Regions from separate parts of the Brevundimonas sp. FV1ye29L genome, predicted to be linked through region 2. Evidence: predicted binding sites of a transcription regulator. Region 2 holds the regulator's gene; the other holds the start of a gene.

Region 1 (7,114 bases), 710 kb from region 2:
CGACCGGCCGAGCGTCAGGACGCGGACCTCATCGCCATATTTCTCGCCGAACAGGGCGATGGCGCCGGCCTCGATGGCCTCCTGCGGGGCCATCAGCTTCGTTTCGGCCGGGAGGTTCTGGCGGATGACGGCATTGACCTCGGTCTCGATGGCGGTCAGCTCGGCCTCGGTGACCGGGGCGTTGTGGCTGAAGTCGAAACGGGCGCGATCAGCATCGACCAGCTGGCCCTTCTGGGCCACGGCGGCGCCCAGCACATTCTTCAGCGCCGTATGCAGCAGGTGGGCGGCCGAGTGGTTGGCGCGGCTGGTGCGGCGCTTTTCGGCATCGACCGACTGGACTGCGCGGGCGCCCAGTTCGAGCCGGCCCGTGGTGATCTGGGCCGACAGGACGTGCAGGTCTCCCGCGTGCTTCTTGACGTCGATGACCTCGGCCGCGCCGCCGGGCCATTCGAGCGTCCCGTGGTCGCCGGCCTGACCGCCGCTTTCGGCATAGAAGGGGGTCGCATCGAACAGGACCTCGACGATGTCGCCGGTTGCGGCCGCATCGACCGGGACGCCGTCCTTCATCAGGGCCAGGACCTCGCCCGAGCCGTCGATGGCCTCATAACCGGTGAAGACGGTCGGCCCCAGACGGTCGCGGATCGCCAGCCATTCGTTGGTGTTGGCGGTCTGGCCCGAGCCCTTCCAGTGTTCGCGCGAACGCTGGCGCTGTTCGGCCATGGCGGCCTCGAAGCCGTCGATATTGACCGAATAGCCGCGACGGCGGGCCTCGTCCTGGGTCAGGTCGAGCGGGAAGCCATAGGTGTCGGACAGGGTGAAGGCGGTCTGGCCGTCCAGCATGTCGCCGGGGCGGAAGCCCTGAACCGCCGTGTCGAACAGGGCCATGCCGCGGCCGAGGGTGGTGCGGAAACGGATCTCCTCCTGTTTCAGCGTGTCCTCGATGAAGGGCCGGGCGCGCTTCAGCTCGGGGTAGGCCTCGCCCATTTCCGAGACCAGGGTCGGGACCAGACGGTGCATCAGCGGGTCCGAGGCCCCCAGCAGGTGGGCGTGGCGCATGGCGCGGCGCATGATGCGGCGCAGGACATAGCCGCGGCCTTCATTCGACGGGGTGACCCCGTCGGCGATGAGGAAGGAGGAGGACCGCAGGTGGTCGGCGATGACCCGGTGGCTGGCGGCATGGTCGCCGTCCGACCGGGTGGAAGTGGCGTCTTCCGAGGCCGCGATCAGGGTCTGGAACAGGTCGGTGTCGAACACCGAATTCTTGCCCTGAAGCACCGAGGTCATCCGCTCCAGACCCATGCCGGTGTCGACCGAGGGCTTGGGCAGGTTGCGAACGATCTGGTCGTTCTCCTTCTCGTACTGCATGAAGACGTTGTTCCAGATCTCCACATAGCGGTCGCCGTCCTCGTCGGGGCTTCCGGGAGGGCCGCCGGGCACGTGGTCGCCATAGTCCCAGAAAATCTCGGTGCAGGGGCCGCAGGGACCCGAGTCGCCCATGGCCCAGAAGTTGTCGGACCCGGCGATGCGGATGATCTTGTCGTCAGAGAAGCCGGTGACCTTTTTCCAGATCGCGGCGGCCTCATCGTCGTCGATATAGACGGTGACCAGCAGGCGTTTCGGGTCGAGGCCGAAATCCCGGGTGACCAGTTCCCAGGCCCGCTCGATGGCGTGGTCCTTGAAATAGTCGCCGAAGGAGAAGTTGCCGAGCATTTCGAAGAAGGTCAGGTGCCGGGCGGTGTAGCCGACATTGTCCAGATCGTTGTGCTTGCCGCCGGCCCGGACGCATTTCTGGGAGCTGGTGGCGCGTGGATACGGCGGCACGGCCGCGCCGGTGAAATAGTCCTTGAACGGCACCATGCCCGCATTGACGAACATCAGGGTCGGATCGTTCTGCGGCACCAGGGGCGCGGACTGGACCTTCTCGTGGCCGTCGGCGGCGAAGAAATCGAGGTAGGTCGAACGGATCTGCTTCAGGGTGGTCATGGTGGTCTTCGGTTTCGATCGGGCGACGATGGACGAACGGGCGTCATATAGGGGTTTGACCCGGAACGCATCATTGCTGGAACCGGATCGGCGCAGCGGGGCGGGTTTGCGCTGCCGTCGATGGCGGGATGCGGGCCAGGGGGCTCTCTAGCGGGGGATGAGCGGCCCGTTGAGGTAGCCGGATCGCATCGTCACATCGACGGGGACCCCCGTCCTGACGACGACCGGTTTCAGGATCTGGCCGCCGGACCCGGGATCGGCCGGCTGGGGCGAGGTGATCTCTGTGATCAGCAGGTAGCGGCCGTCGGGAACGGACGGGAAGGTGAACGATCCGTCAGCCCGGCAGGAGGTGGACCGGATATAGGGCGACCAGTCCGTCGGCCATGAGTTGAACTGGATGGCCGGCCAGACCCAGTCGCCCCGGTCGACCACCCTGAGGGTATAGAGACGCCCGACCTGCCAGCGCATCTGTTCCGTATCGGGTATCAGGCTGACCTCGTGGCCGGCACAGGTCAGGGTGCGGGCGGGAACACGCCGGAGCGTCCCGTACTGTTGCTCATACTCCGAAATGACCGCGACCCGGCCGCTGACAGGGGCGGCGTCGGCCAGGGCCCAGGCATGGGCGGCGGGATCGATCCGGCGCATGACATCGGCCTTTCGCTCCTCCTGCGCCAGCGAGTAGGCCGCCAGGGTCATGCACCCGGCCTGGGTGGACAGGAGCCCGAGAGCCATCAGTGCGGCGGCGAAGGGTCTGTAGCTGTCGAATGTCATGACTGCGGCTTCCCGGGTCAGGGTGTGGTGTTGATCGTGGTCCGGTCAGGGCTGATTTACCCGTTGTCCGCCACGGCTTCATCGCTCTTGGTTTCGCCGTCGACGGCATCGGCCGCATCATCGTCGGCCAGGAGGGCGTCGAGGGCTTCGATGATGGCGTCGATCTGTTCGGCGCTGGCCTTGAGACGCACCAGGGCCCCGCCGTCGCCCCCGATCTCCAGCAGATAGCCGTCGTCGGCCTCGGCGAGATTGAACTGGCTCAGGGTCTGGATGTCGTCGTCGGTCATGGGGTCTTTCCTTCAGGACGGTCAGTCGGCCCGCAGTGGCAGGGTTCGCCGGTTTCGGCCGGGGAGCCGTGCGGACATGGCGTCGCAGGGTGGAGACGCAGGCTAGCAGGAGGCGTAGGACGGTTTGATGGCAAGGCTTGAAGTCTGGTTCGATGGCGACTGTCCGCTGTGCAGGCGGGAGATCCATCTGTTGCGGCGGCTGGACCGGCGCGGCGCGATCCGGTTCACCGATGTGGCGACGGGAGAGGGGACGTGCCCCGTCGACCGGGCCGAGCTGCTGGCCCGGTTTCATGCTCGCGAGAACGGACGGATGGTGTCCGGCGCCGAGGCCTTCGCCGCCATGTGGCGGGCCATCCCCCTGCTGGCCCCGTTCGGGCATCTGGCGCGCAACCGGCTGGTGCTGGCCGGGCTGGAACATCTCTATATCGGGTTTTTGAAGGTCAGGCCCCGGCTGCAGCGGGCGCTGCGCGGACCGTGAAGCCGCAAGGGCGTCCGGCGAACGCAGGCAGCTGGTGACGGGCGGCGACTGGCGATCCCGAGGGATGGCGATGAGGGGCCGATCACGGGTGGGCTGACAGGGTCGGGCCGCCCGGGTTGCCCCGGACGGCCCTGCTCCACCCGGCCGATCCCCACAAGGGTCGGTGGCGGGTCGCGAGGACCAGCCGGGCGGAGTGTCTGGTATTCCCCCGGGTCGGGGGAGGATGATCGAGGGGAGACGTTAAAAAGGAAGTGCACTTTCGTGCACTTCCTGGTCCGGAGGTATCAGCCTTCGAGGTCCTGGCCCTCGTCGGGCTCGGGCGTGCCCAGCAGCTCTTCAGCGATCTTGTTGGTCGAGGCGCGCACGGCCTTTTCGATCGAGGCGGCGATATCCGGATTGGTCTTGAGGAAGGTCCGCACGTTCTCGCGGCCCTGGCCGATCCGGGTCGAGTCATAGCTGAACCAGCTGCCCGACTTCTCGATGATCCCGGCCTTGACGCCCAGGTCGATGATCTCGCCCAGTTTGGAGATGCCCTCGCCGTACATGATGTCGAAGATGACCTCCCGGAACGGCGGGGCCACCTTGTTCTTGACCACCTTGACCCGGGTGGTGTTGCCGACCACCTCGTCGCGGTCCTTGATCGCGCCGGTGCGGCGGATGTCGAGGCGGACCGAGGCGTAGAATTTCAGCGCATTGCCGCCCGTCGTCGTTTCCGGCGAACCGTACATGACGCCGATCTTGTGACGGATCTGGTTGATGAACAGGACGATGCAGTTCGACTTGGAAATGGAGGCGGTCAGTTTGCGCAGGGCCTGGGACATCAGGCGGGCCTGGAGGCCCGGCAGGCTGTCGCCCATCTCGCCCTCGATCTCGGCGCGCGGCGTCAGGGCGGCGACGGAATCGACCACCACGATGTCCACGGCCCCCGAGCGCACCAGGGTGTCGACGATCTCCAGCGCCTGTTCACCCGTGTCGGGCTGCGACACCAGCAGGTCGTCGAGATTGACGCCCAGCTTCTGGGCGTAGCCCGGATCGAGGGCATGTTCGGCGTCGACGAAGGCGGCGGTGCCGCCGGCCTTCTGGATCTCGGCCACGGTGTGCAGGGCCAGGGTGGTCTTGCCCGAGGACTCCGGACCGAACACCTCGATCACCCGACCGCGCGGCAGGCCGCCGATGCCCAGCGCCATGTCCAGGCCCAGCGATCCGGTCGAGACGGACGGGATTTCCGCCACCACCCCGCCCTTGCCCAGCTTCATGACCGAGCCCTTGCCGAAGGCGCGATCAATCTGGGCGATCGCCGCCTCGAGCGCGCGCTGTTTGTCGCCGTCGTCCTTGCCCACCAATTTCAATGCCGCCTGCGATGCCATCTTGTTCGTGTCCCTTGCCATGATTCCCGTCGACCCGCCGGCAGGCCGGGAAATGTCCCGCTGTCCGTGAACAGAACTAGAACATGGTTTCGGCCGGTTGCCAATATGTTCTTTCGGGTCTGACGCCGTCCGTCCGCACGATACGTCCGGTTTTGGCGTAGGTCGGGCCGGCCGACCCCGGACGTTGATGAGGCGGCCGGGGCGTGTCAGGTTCGGGGGGCGGAATGGAGCGGCGTCATGATCCTGCTCGTGTTGATGCTTTTGGCGGGGCAGGAGGGCGCTGCGCCCTCGACCGTGGACGATGTGGTCGTCCATGGCGTGCGGGACGCCGCTCGAGCCTATGTCTCCGGGACAATCCAGCCCCGGCGCAGCGGGCAGCAGGTCGCGCAGATCGCGCGATGGTCCTCGCCGGTCTGCGTTCGGGTCATCGGCCCGGACCGCGAGGACGCACGGGCTCTGGAGGCGGGTATCGCCGCAACCCTGAAGGTTCTGGACGTGCCGGTCGCGGGGCCGAGGTGCACCGCGAATGCGGTGATTGCGATCACCGACCGGCCGGCGGAATTTTCACAAGGGGTGGCGCGTCGGCACCGTTTCGGCCTGTTTCGCAACAATGCGGAATCCATGGCGGCGTTCGTTGATCCGGACCGCAGGATGAGCTGGATGCACCGCATCACCTATGGCGGCGACCTGGCGCCCGGCGCCATGAGTATGATGACCGGGGCGCCGGGCGGGGAGTCGGGAGGGACGCCCACGCCCGTTGGCCGCTCAATGCTGACCGGCGGCGGCGGCGGCGCGATTCTGTCCCTGCCCTATTCCCGCATCGATCTCAGCACCGGCGCGCAGATCGATCGCGCCATGGTCGTCGTCGACACCAGGGTCGCGGAGGCGGCGCCGCGTCAGCCCCTGATCGACTATCTCGCCTATACGGTGGCGGTGGATCGTCGCGATCCGGGCGAAGGGCAGGGCGATGGCGTGCTGTCGCTGGTCGGGCCGGAGGGGCTGCGCGATCCGGAGGCGGTGCTGACGGAACAGGACGTGGCGTTTGTGCAGGCCCTCTACGCCAGCGACGACCGGCGCTCCGCCTCAATGCAGAGCGTGGACATCATCAACCGGATGGAGCGGAAGGCGCGGGAGCGGGACGCCCGCCCGGGCGACTGAACCCGCTGGATTCACTGCGTCGAGGACGGCGGCGCGGGCTCCGCGACCTGCGCCCACAGGCTCACGCCGGTCCCGAGGATCAATACCGCACAGGCGGTCGCGGCCAGCAGGCGCGGCGCCGGAATGATCCGCCCCAACGGATAGGCGAACACCAGCGCCAGCAGGGCCAGCGGGGCGAGCACGCCCGGGAGATCCATGCCGACGCCGAGGAAGACCGGGTGCGCCAGATAGACGATCCATGCGCCGCCCAGAACGGTGGCGATCGCCGGCGCAATCAGGGCGACCGGACCGACCAGCCGGGCGCTGATGACCATGGACGCGGCCAGGGCGGCAGCGGCGAGCAGGGCGGGCCACAACAGGAGGAAGGCGGCCTCCGGGGACAGGACCTGAACGACGCCGCCCAGCAGGGCCACGAGGCCGATCAGCCCGATCCAGCCGCCGCGCGTCGAGCGCGGGCCTCGCACGGTCCAGATCAGCAGGATCGAGAGGGCGGCCGCCGCCGGAACGACATAGCCGAACCCGCCCATGATCACGGCGAACAGGGCGGCGAGGGCGACCACGGCGGTCAGGGCGATCCGGCCGAACGCCTGACGCCCTGCCAACAGGGTCAGCACCACCGCCAGGATCACCAGCACGGCGCCCCCCTCGATCCAGGGCAGGCGACGCAACAGGGTATAGTAGGTCTCCGGGCTGTCGGCGCGGCTGGACAGGGGGCCGGCCAGCAGGCGGACGGCCGTGGTCAGGACCAGTCCGGTGGCGACCAGCCAAAGGCCGTCGGCGGCGCCGCGCAGGACCTCGCTGAACCGGAGCCGGGTGGCGTGGCGCGCGCCCCAGTAGCCGAAGGCGGTCAGGGCGAGGGTGACCGCAAACACCCACCAGCCGGCAGCGGGGGAGTGGCTGATGATCACCTGGCCCATCAGGTCGGCGTAGACGCGGCGCTCTCCGGCGACGGGCAGGGCGGGGGTTCGGACGAAGGCGTCGGCCGCCTCCAGCGCCTGACCGCCGATATGCTGGACCGCGCCCTGGTCGAGGGCCCCGGGCGTCGCATTCGGGGCGTGGTACTGGTCCGG
Region 2 (7,114 bases):
TGGACGATTTCGAGATCCGACTGCGCCAACCGCTGCTGGGACGCAGCCCGCCGGAAGCCGCCGGGGCCCCGGCCTTCGCCTCGCCGGTCGATGAGCCGGCCTTCGGCCGGATGGTGGCGCGGGCCAAGGACTATATCGCGTCGGGCGACATCTTCCAGGTGGTGCTGAGCCACCGGTTCAGCGCGCCCTGGGCCGGCGACCCCTTCGCCTTCTATCGCTCCCTGCGGCGACAGAACCCCTCGCCCTATCTGTTCTATCTGAACTTCGGCGACTTCCAGCTGGCCGGGTCCAGTCCCGAGATTCTGGTGCGGCTGAAGGATGGCGGGGTCACCATCCGCCCCCTCGCCGGCACTCGCGGCCGGGGCGATACGCCCGAAGCCGACCGTGCGCTGGAGGCCGAACTGCTGGCCGATCCCAAGGAACGCGCCGAGCACCTGATGCTGCTGGATCTGGGCCGCAACGACGTCGGCCGGGTCTCCGTCCCCGGCACGGTCGAGGTCACCGAGAGCTTCGTCGTCGAACGCTACAGCCAGGTCATGCATATCGTCTCGAACGTCAGGGGGCGCGCCGATCCGAAGCTGGATGCGGTCGATACGCTTCTGGCCGCCCTGCCCGCCGGCACCCTGTCGGGCGCGCCGAAGGTCCGCGCCATGGAGATCATCGACGAACTGGAAGATCTGAAGCGCGGCGTCGGCTATGGCGGCGGCGTGGGCTATATCTCGGCCGGAGGCGAGGCCGACATCTGCATCGTCCTGCGCACCGCCCTGTTCGCCGACGGCCAGGTGTTCGTCCAGGCCGGCGCCGGCGTCGTGGCCGATTCGGATCCGGCCGCCGAATATGCCGAGACCTGCGCCAAGGCCCGCGCCCCGATGCGCGCCGCCGAGGACGCCTGGCGGTTTGAATTGGGCGCGCCCTTGAACGCTCCCGGCGTGATCTGAACTCTCCGGTATCCCGGCGTCTTGCCGCCGCAGTGGATCAATCCGGCCCGGCAGTCGTTCCTGTCCCATCGGAAACAGGAATGACGACCATGCAGGGCGAGGACGAACAGATCAAGGAGACGACAGAAGAGGCCCGTCAGGGCGAAAATATCCGCGGGATGACCAGCGTTCTCGGCGTCTCGATCACCGGCGTGGTCATCGTGCTGGGCCTCGGGCTGGTGGGCTTTATCGCCTGGAACGCCGGCTGGTTCTGACCCTCCCGGCGCTGTGGCCGGCCTGAGCCGCCCTTTGGGTCGGGGTCGTGACGCTCAGCCCGCGTCGGACCGCAGCATCGTCGCGGGGCCGACGGCCTCTTGTCGCGATGGTGGCGTCCAGTCGCTTTCGTCGACGGCAAAGCCCGGCCCCAGAATCATGACCCCCGCCATCAGCACCGCCGCCGTCGCCGCCACAAAGGCCGCGCCCAGGGCCGCGACCGGACTGGCCGGCGCCTCGTCGGGTTCCGCCAGAAGATGACGGGCCAGTTCGATCTGTTGTCCGGCGACGGCCATGGCGGCGTTTCCCTTGCGCCGCGCGATATGAAAACTGCGTCGGTTAACGATCAGTTTCCCGCCAGGCCCTTTGCACCCTGCGTCGGCACAGCCTAAAGACCGGCGCATGATCCTGGTCGTCGATAACTACGACAGCTTTACCTACAACCTCGTCCACTATCTGGCGGAGCTGGGTGCGGAGACGCGTGTCGTGCGCAATGACGAGCTGACGACGGATGAGGCCTGGGCGCTGAAGCCGGAGGCCGTGCTGCTGTCGCCCGGCCCCTGCGCCCCGGATCAGGCCGGAATCTGTCTGGCCCTGATCGACACGGCGCCGCTGGACATGCCGATCCTCGGCGTCTGCCTCGGCCACCAGGCCATCGGTCAGGCCATGGGCGGCCATGTGATCCGCGCCAAGGCCCTGATGCACGGCAAGACCTCGCCGATCCTGCACGAGGGGAAGGGCATGTTCGCCGGGCTTCCGAGCCCGTTCACCGCTACACGCTATCACTCGCTGGCGGTGTCGCGCGACACCCTGCCCAATACCCTCGACGTGACCGCCTGGACGGCCGACGGCGAGATCATGGCCTTCCAGCATCACGAGCGGCCGATCCACGGCGTCCAGTTCCACCCGGAATCCATCGCCACCGAACATGGCCATGAGATGCTGGCCAACTTCCTCGATCTGGCGGGCGTTCGGCGTCTCGCGACGGTCTGAGGACGGCCTATGAGCACCGACGGCGGCTTCAAGCCCCTGCTGGCCCGATTGATTGATGGTCAGGTCCTGTCGTCAGACGAGGCCCACGATTTCTTCGCCGCCTGCCTGCGCGGCGAGCCGACCCCGGCCCAGGTCGCCGCCGCCGTCACCGCCCTGCGGATGCGCGGCGAGACGGTCGAGGAGATCGCCGCCTTCGCCCAGGCGATGCGCGACGCCGCCACGCAGCTGGATCATCCCTGGGACGTCATCGACACCTGCGGAACCGGCGGCGACGGGGCTCACACGTTCAACATCTCCACCGCCTCGGCCCTGGTTCTGGCCGGCGCGGGGGTCAAGGTGGCCAAGCACGGCAACCGGGCGATGAGCTCGAAATCCGGGTCGTCCGACGTCCTGTCGGTGCTGGGGGTCGACCTGACCGCCGGCCTGGCCAGACAGCGTCAGGCGCTGGACGAGGCCGGCATCGCCTTCCTGTTCGCCCCGGCCTACCACGGGGCGATGCGCCACGTCGGTCCGGTGCGGGCCGAAATCGGCTTCCGCACCGTGTTCAACCTGCTGGGGCCGCTGTCCAACCCGGCGGGGGCGAAACGCCAGCTGATGGGGGTCTATGATCCGCGCCTGCTGGAGCCCCTGGCCGAGGTGCTGGGCCGGCTGGGCGCCGTGCGCGCCTGGACGGTCCACGGTCAGGGTCTCGACGAACTGACCACGACCGGCGAGAGCGAGGTCGCCGAATGGCGCAACGGCGCCGTCCGCCGTTTCACCGTCACGCCCGAGGACGCGGGTCTGGGCCGGGCCTCGATCGAGGATCTGCGCGGGGGCGACGCGGAGGCCAATGCCGAGGCTCTCAACGCCCTGCTGGACGGCGCCGCCGGCCCTTACCGCGACATCGTCCTGCTCAACGCCGCCGCCGCCCTCATGGTGGCGGACAGGGCCGAAGATCTGAAACAGGGCGTCGCCCTCGCCGCCGCCGCCATCGACGACGGCCGCGCGCGCGCCGCCCTCGAGGCCCTGGCGCGCATCACCTCCGCCCCGGATGAGGAAGAGCCCCGGAATTGACCGACATCCTGTCCCGCATCGCCGACTACAAGCGAGACGAGGTCGCGGCCCGCAAGGCCATGCGCAGCCTCGCCGATCTGGAGACGGCCGCCGCCGCCGCGTCGGCCCCGCGCGGTTTCCGCACCGCTCTTGAGACCCACGTCGAGGCGACGGGCCGCCCCGCCCTGATCGCCGAGATCAAGAAGGCCAGCCCGTCGAAGGGACTGATCCGGCCGGACTTCGACCCGCCCGCCCTCGCCCGCGCCTATGAGCGGGGCGGGGCCCAATGCCTGTCGGTCCTGACCGACGGCCCCAGTTTTCAGGGCGACGACGCCTTCCTGACCGCCGCGCGCGACGCGGTCGCCCTGCCCTGTCTGAGGAAGGACTTCCTCGTCGATCCGTGGCAGGTGGCCGAGAGCCGCGCCCTGGGCGCCGACTGCATCCTGATCATCCTCGCCATGATCGACGACGGTCTGGCCGGCGAACTTCTGGCCGAGGCCGATCGATTCGGCATGGACGCCCTGATCGAGACCCATGACGAGGCCGAGATGGCCCGCGCCTGCCGTCTGGGCGGCGATCTGGTCGGGGTCAACAACCGCTCGCTCAAGACCTTCGAGGTCGATCTGGAGACGACCGAACGCCTGGCCATGCTGAGCCCGGTCAAGGCCCTGCTGGTGGCCGAGAGCGGCATCTTCACGCCCGATGACGTCCAGCGGGTGTCGGACGCCCACGCGCAGGCGGTGCTGGTCGGCGAAAGCCTGATGCGTCAGGCGGATGTCGAGGCGGCGACGCGGGCGTTGATGTCGGAGCCAAGCGTCCGGTGAACCGGTTCCTGATCGGCTGCCTCGCGATACTTTGCTTGGGGACGAGCTGCGCACCTCACCGGCAAATCGCAACCGTTCAAACATCTTGTGACGGCCCAGATTCCTGCGCTGCAATTACCGTCGCCTTCGTTCATTTCGAAGGTCAGCGAGTACGGCTTCTGGTCGATGGGGTCGTCGTGCTGGACGAGGTTCTCAGCACCGACGATGACAGCACGGGCATCTCAAAAGTCATCAAGCTAGAGGCGGCCGCCGGTAGCGCGATCACGCTACTCATCGATGGAACTTTGGCAGACGGTGAAAGGCTTCAGGCAGCGACCCGCTCGATCGCCGTCAGTTGGAGGCCTCCATACTTCCACCAATCAGAAAACGTGGCGCTGCTGTTGGATTGACCGGCGTCAGAGGCGGTTGCCCATGATGTCAGCCGTTAAGTTGACATTAGCGAAGAACACTTACAGAACATCGGCAACGGTTCACGCCTTGTTCTGGATGATTCCCCGCCATGCTCACCAAGAAACAGCACGAGCTCCTGATGTTCATCCATGAGCGGATTCAGGAGACCGGCGTCTCCCCTTCGTTCGACGAGATGAAGGAGGCGCTGGATCTGGCGTCAAAGTCGGGCATTCACCGGCTGATCACGGCGCTGGAGGAGCGGGGCTTTATCCGCCGCCTGGCGCACCGGGCCCGGGCGCTGGAGGTCACCCGCATGCCGGACGAGGCCACGCCCCTGCGCGGACGCGGCGTCTTCCGGCCCGAGGTCGTTGAGGGCGGACGGCCCGTCGCGGCGGCCCCCGCCAATGACACCCGCGAACTGCCGCTACTGGGCAAGATCGCCGCCGGCACCCCCATCGCCGCCATCCAGCATGAGCGCGAACGCTATCCGGTGCCGGAGTCCATGCTGGGGTCCGGCGACCACTATATGCTCGAGATCGAGGGGGACTCGATGATCGAGGCGGGGATCCTGAACGGCGATCTGGTGGTCATCAAACGCGTCGATACCGCCGCCTCGGGCGAGATCGTCGTGGCCCTGGTCGAGGGCGAGGAAGCCACCCTGAAACGGCTGCGCAAGAAGGGCGGCTCCATCGCCCTGGAACCCGCCAACCGCGCCTATGAGACCCGCATCTTCGGCCCCGACCAGGTCGAGGTCCAGGGCAAGCTGGTCGGGCTGATCCGGCGGTATCACTAAGGTCCGGCACAGACCCTGCTTCAAATTCCGTCATCCTTGGAGTTGATCCGGGGATCGGACGCTCCTCCCACCCCGACAGGCAGGATGTCGCACGATCCGTGCATCATACCGGCCGCACGGCGGCTGAACCGCTGATCCCCGGATCAAGTCCGGGGATGGCGGCGTTTCGAAGATCACTCACGCCTCAGGCGCCTCCGGGTCGGCGATCCGCGTCCACGGCCGGTCGCCGCGCACCTCCGAGGTCCAGGTCGCCCGCCAGCCCGTCTGGCCGTCGCGCCACAACTCCACCGACCCGCCCCGCGCGAAATCGACGCCGTCCAGCACCAATCTGTCGTGACACTCCGCAGGCAGGCGAGGCAGCACAGCGCGACTGCTGACCACGGAGGCCGACCGGCACAGGGCCGCGAGCGCCTCAATCGATGGGGCGCGCGTTCCCCACCACAGCGCAACAGGAGCGGCGGCAGGGCTTGCCGGCGCACAGGCGTAGCGGCCGCAGGTCCAGCCGTTTTCGGGCCGATCCATCATCTCCAGTCCCCGGCGGCGCGACCAGAGCTCGACGGCGAATTCCCGCACGCCCGGCCGGACCACCACGGCCTGCCGCGCCTGATGGAAGGCGGCGTTGGTCCCGCCGTCGCCGATCCACAGGTCCGGCGTCGGGGCGCGCGGCCAGACCAGCACCGCCGCCGCCAGGGGCAGGCCCAGCCAGCGCAGCCGCCCCTGCCACAGACAGACGATCAGGATGCCGAGGAAGGCGATGGGCAGGACGAAATCCGGCGCGCTGGCCACCGTCCGCACCGCTCCGGGCAGGCCCGCCGTCCAGTGGCCGATCGTCAGCATCAGATCGATGCCCCGGCCGGCCACCCACAGGAACGGCGCGCCCAGACCGACCGGTTCCAGCAGGGCCCCCAGTGCCAGCGCCGGCATCATCAGAAAATCCGCCACCGGGGAGGTCGCCAGATTGGCGAGCAGTCCATAGACCGCCGTCCGGTTGAAATGCTGCATGGCGAACGGACCCGTAGCGAGCCCGGCCACCAGGCTGGCGGCGCAGGCGGCGACCATCCAGCCGCCGAACCTCTGCACCGCCACAATGGGCCAGGGCGCCGAGATCTCGCGCGGCCGGCGCGGCCAGGCCTCGACCAGGCCCACAAGGGCGGCGGTGGCGGCGAAGGACATCTGGAAGCCGGGCGTGACAATGGCCTCGGGCTGGATCGCCAGCACCACCAGGGCCGCGACGGCCAGGGCGTGCATGGTGATCGCCTGCCGGTCCAGCAGGATGGCGATGAAGGCGATCGAGGCCGTGATCGCCGCCCGCTCGGCCGGGGGCGGCGCGCCGGAGATGACCAGATAGGTCCCGACCGCGATCAGACCGGCCACGGCGGCGACCTTCTTGCCCGAGACCCGCAACGCCAGCCAGGGCCAGGCCGCCAGGGCCAGCCGGACGCTGAAGAAGACGAACCCGCCGACCACGGCCATGTGCAGGCCCGAGATCGACAGGATGTGGGCCAGCCCGGAATCGCGCATGGCGTCCAGATCGTCCTGACCGATCCAGGTCTCGTGGCCCGTCACCATGGCCGCGGCGACGCCTCCGGTGCGCGGCCCCAGACGCGCCACGATCCGCTCGGCCAGGCCGAAGCGGACGGCATTGACCTTCATGATCAGGCGCAGACCCCATGACGGCGGATCAAGACTGACCGCGCGAGTTTCTCCCAGTGCGAACGCCACCCCGCCCATGCCGGCGAAAAAGGCGTTGCGGCCGAAATCATAGGCGCCCGGCGCGGCGGGCGGCGGCGGCGGATTGAGGATGGCGAACAGCCGCACAGCCTCGCCGGGCCGGGGCGGCGGCCCCTTCACTGTGGCGCGCAGCCGGATCGGCGTGTCCTCCGGCGCAAGCC

The links. The regulator LexA, encoded in region 2, represses DNA repair genes until DNA is damaged. The targets are predictions, from matches to a motif close to ATGTTCNCNANNTGTTCT.
Region 1: the regulator LexA is predicted to act here: its motif matches at 4,981-4,998, upstream of recA (recombinase RecA).

Annotation. Positions count from the first base shown of each region.
Region 1 covers NZ_CM178730.1:944,405-951,518, forward strand. Annotated here, with positions in the region: gene alaS (alanine--tRNA ligase) at 1-1,983, opposite strand, end outside; gene ACW17W_RS04685 (hypothetical protein) at 2,131-2,754, opposite strand; gene ACW17W_RS04690 (hypothetical protein) at 2,811-3,041, opposite strand; gene ACW17W_RS04695 (thiol-disulfide oxidoreductase DCC family protein) at 3,169-3,519, shown strand; gene recA (recombinase RecA) at 3,804-4,886, opposite strand; gene ACW17W_RS04705 (hypothetical protein) at 5,124-6,044, shown strand; gene ACW17W_RS04710 (M20/M25/M40 family metallo-hydrolase) at 6,056-7,114, opposite strand, start outside.
Region 2 covers NZ_CM178730.1:1,651,291-1,658,404, reverse strand. Annotated here, with positions in the region: gene trpE (anthranilate synthase component I) at 1-938, shown strand, start outside; gene ACW17W_RS08115 (hypothetical protein) at 1,019-1,192, shown strand; gene ACW17W_RS08110 (hypothetical protein) at 1,247-1,486, opposite strand; gene ACW17W_RS08105 (anthranilate synthase component II) at 1,593-2,183, shown strand; gene trpD (anthranilate phosphoribosyltransferase) at 2,193-3,236, shown strand; gene trpC (indole-3-glycerol phosphate synthase TrpC) at 3,233-4,039, shown strand; gene ACW17W_RS08090 (hypothetical protein) at 4,036-4,428, shown strand; gene lexA (transcriptional repressor LexA) at 4,539-5,222, shown strand; gene ACW17W_RS08080 (ComEC/Rec2 family competence protein) at 5,400-7,114, opposite strand, start outside.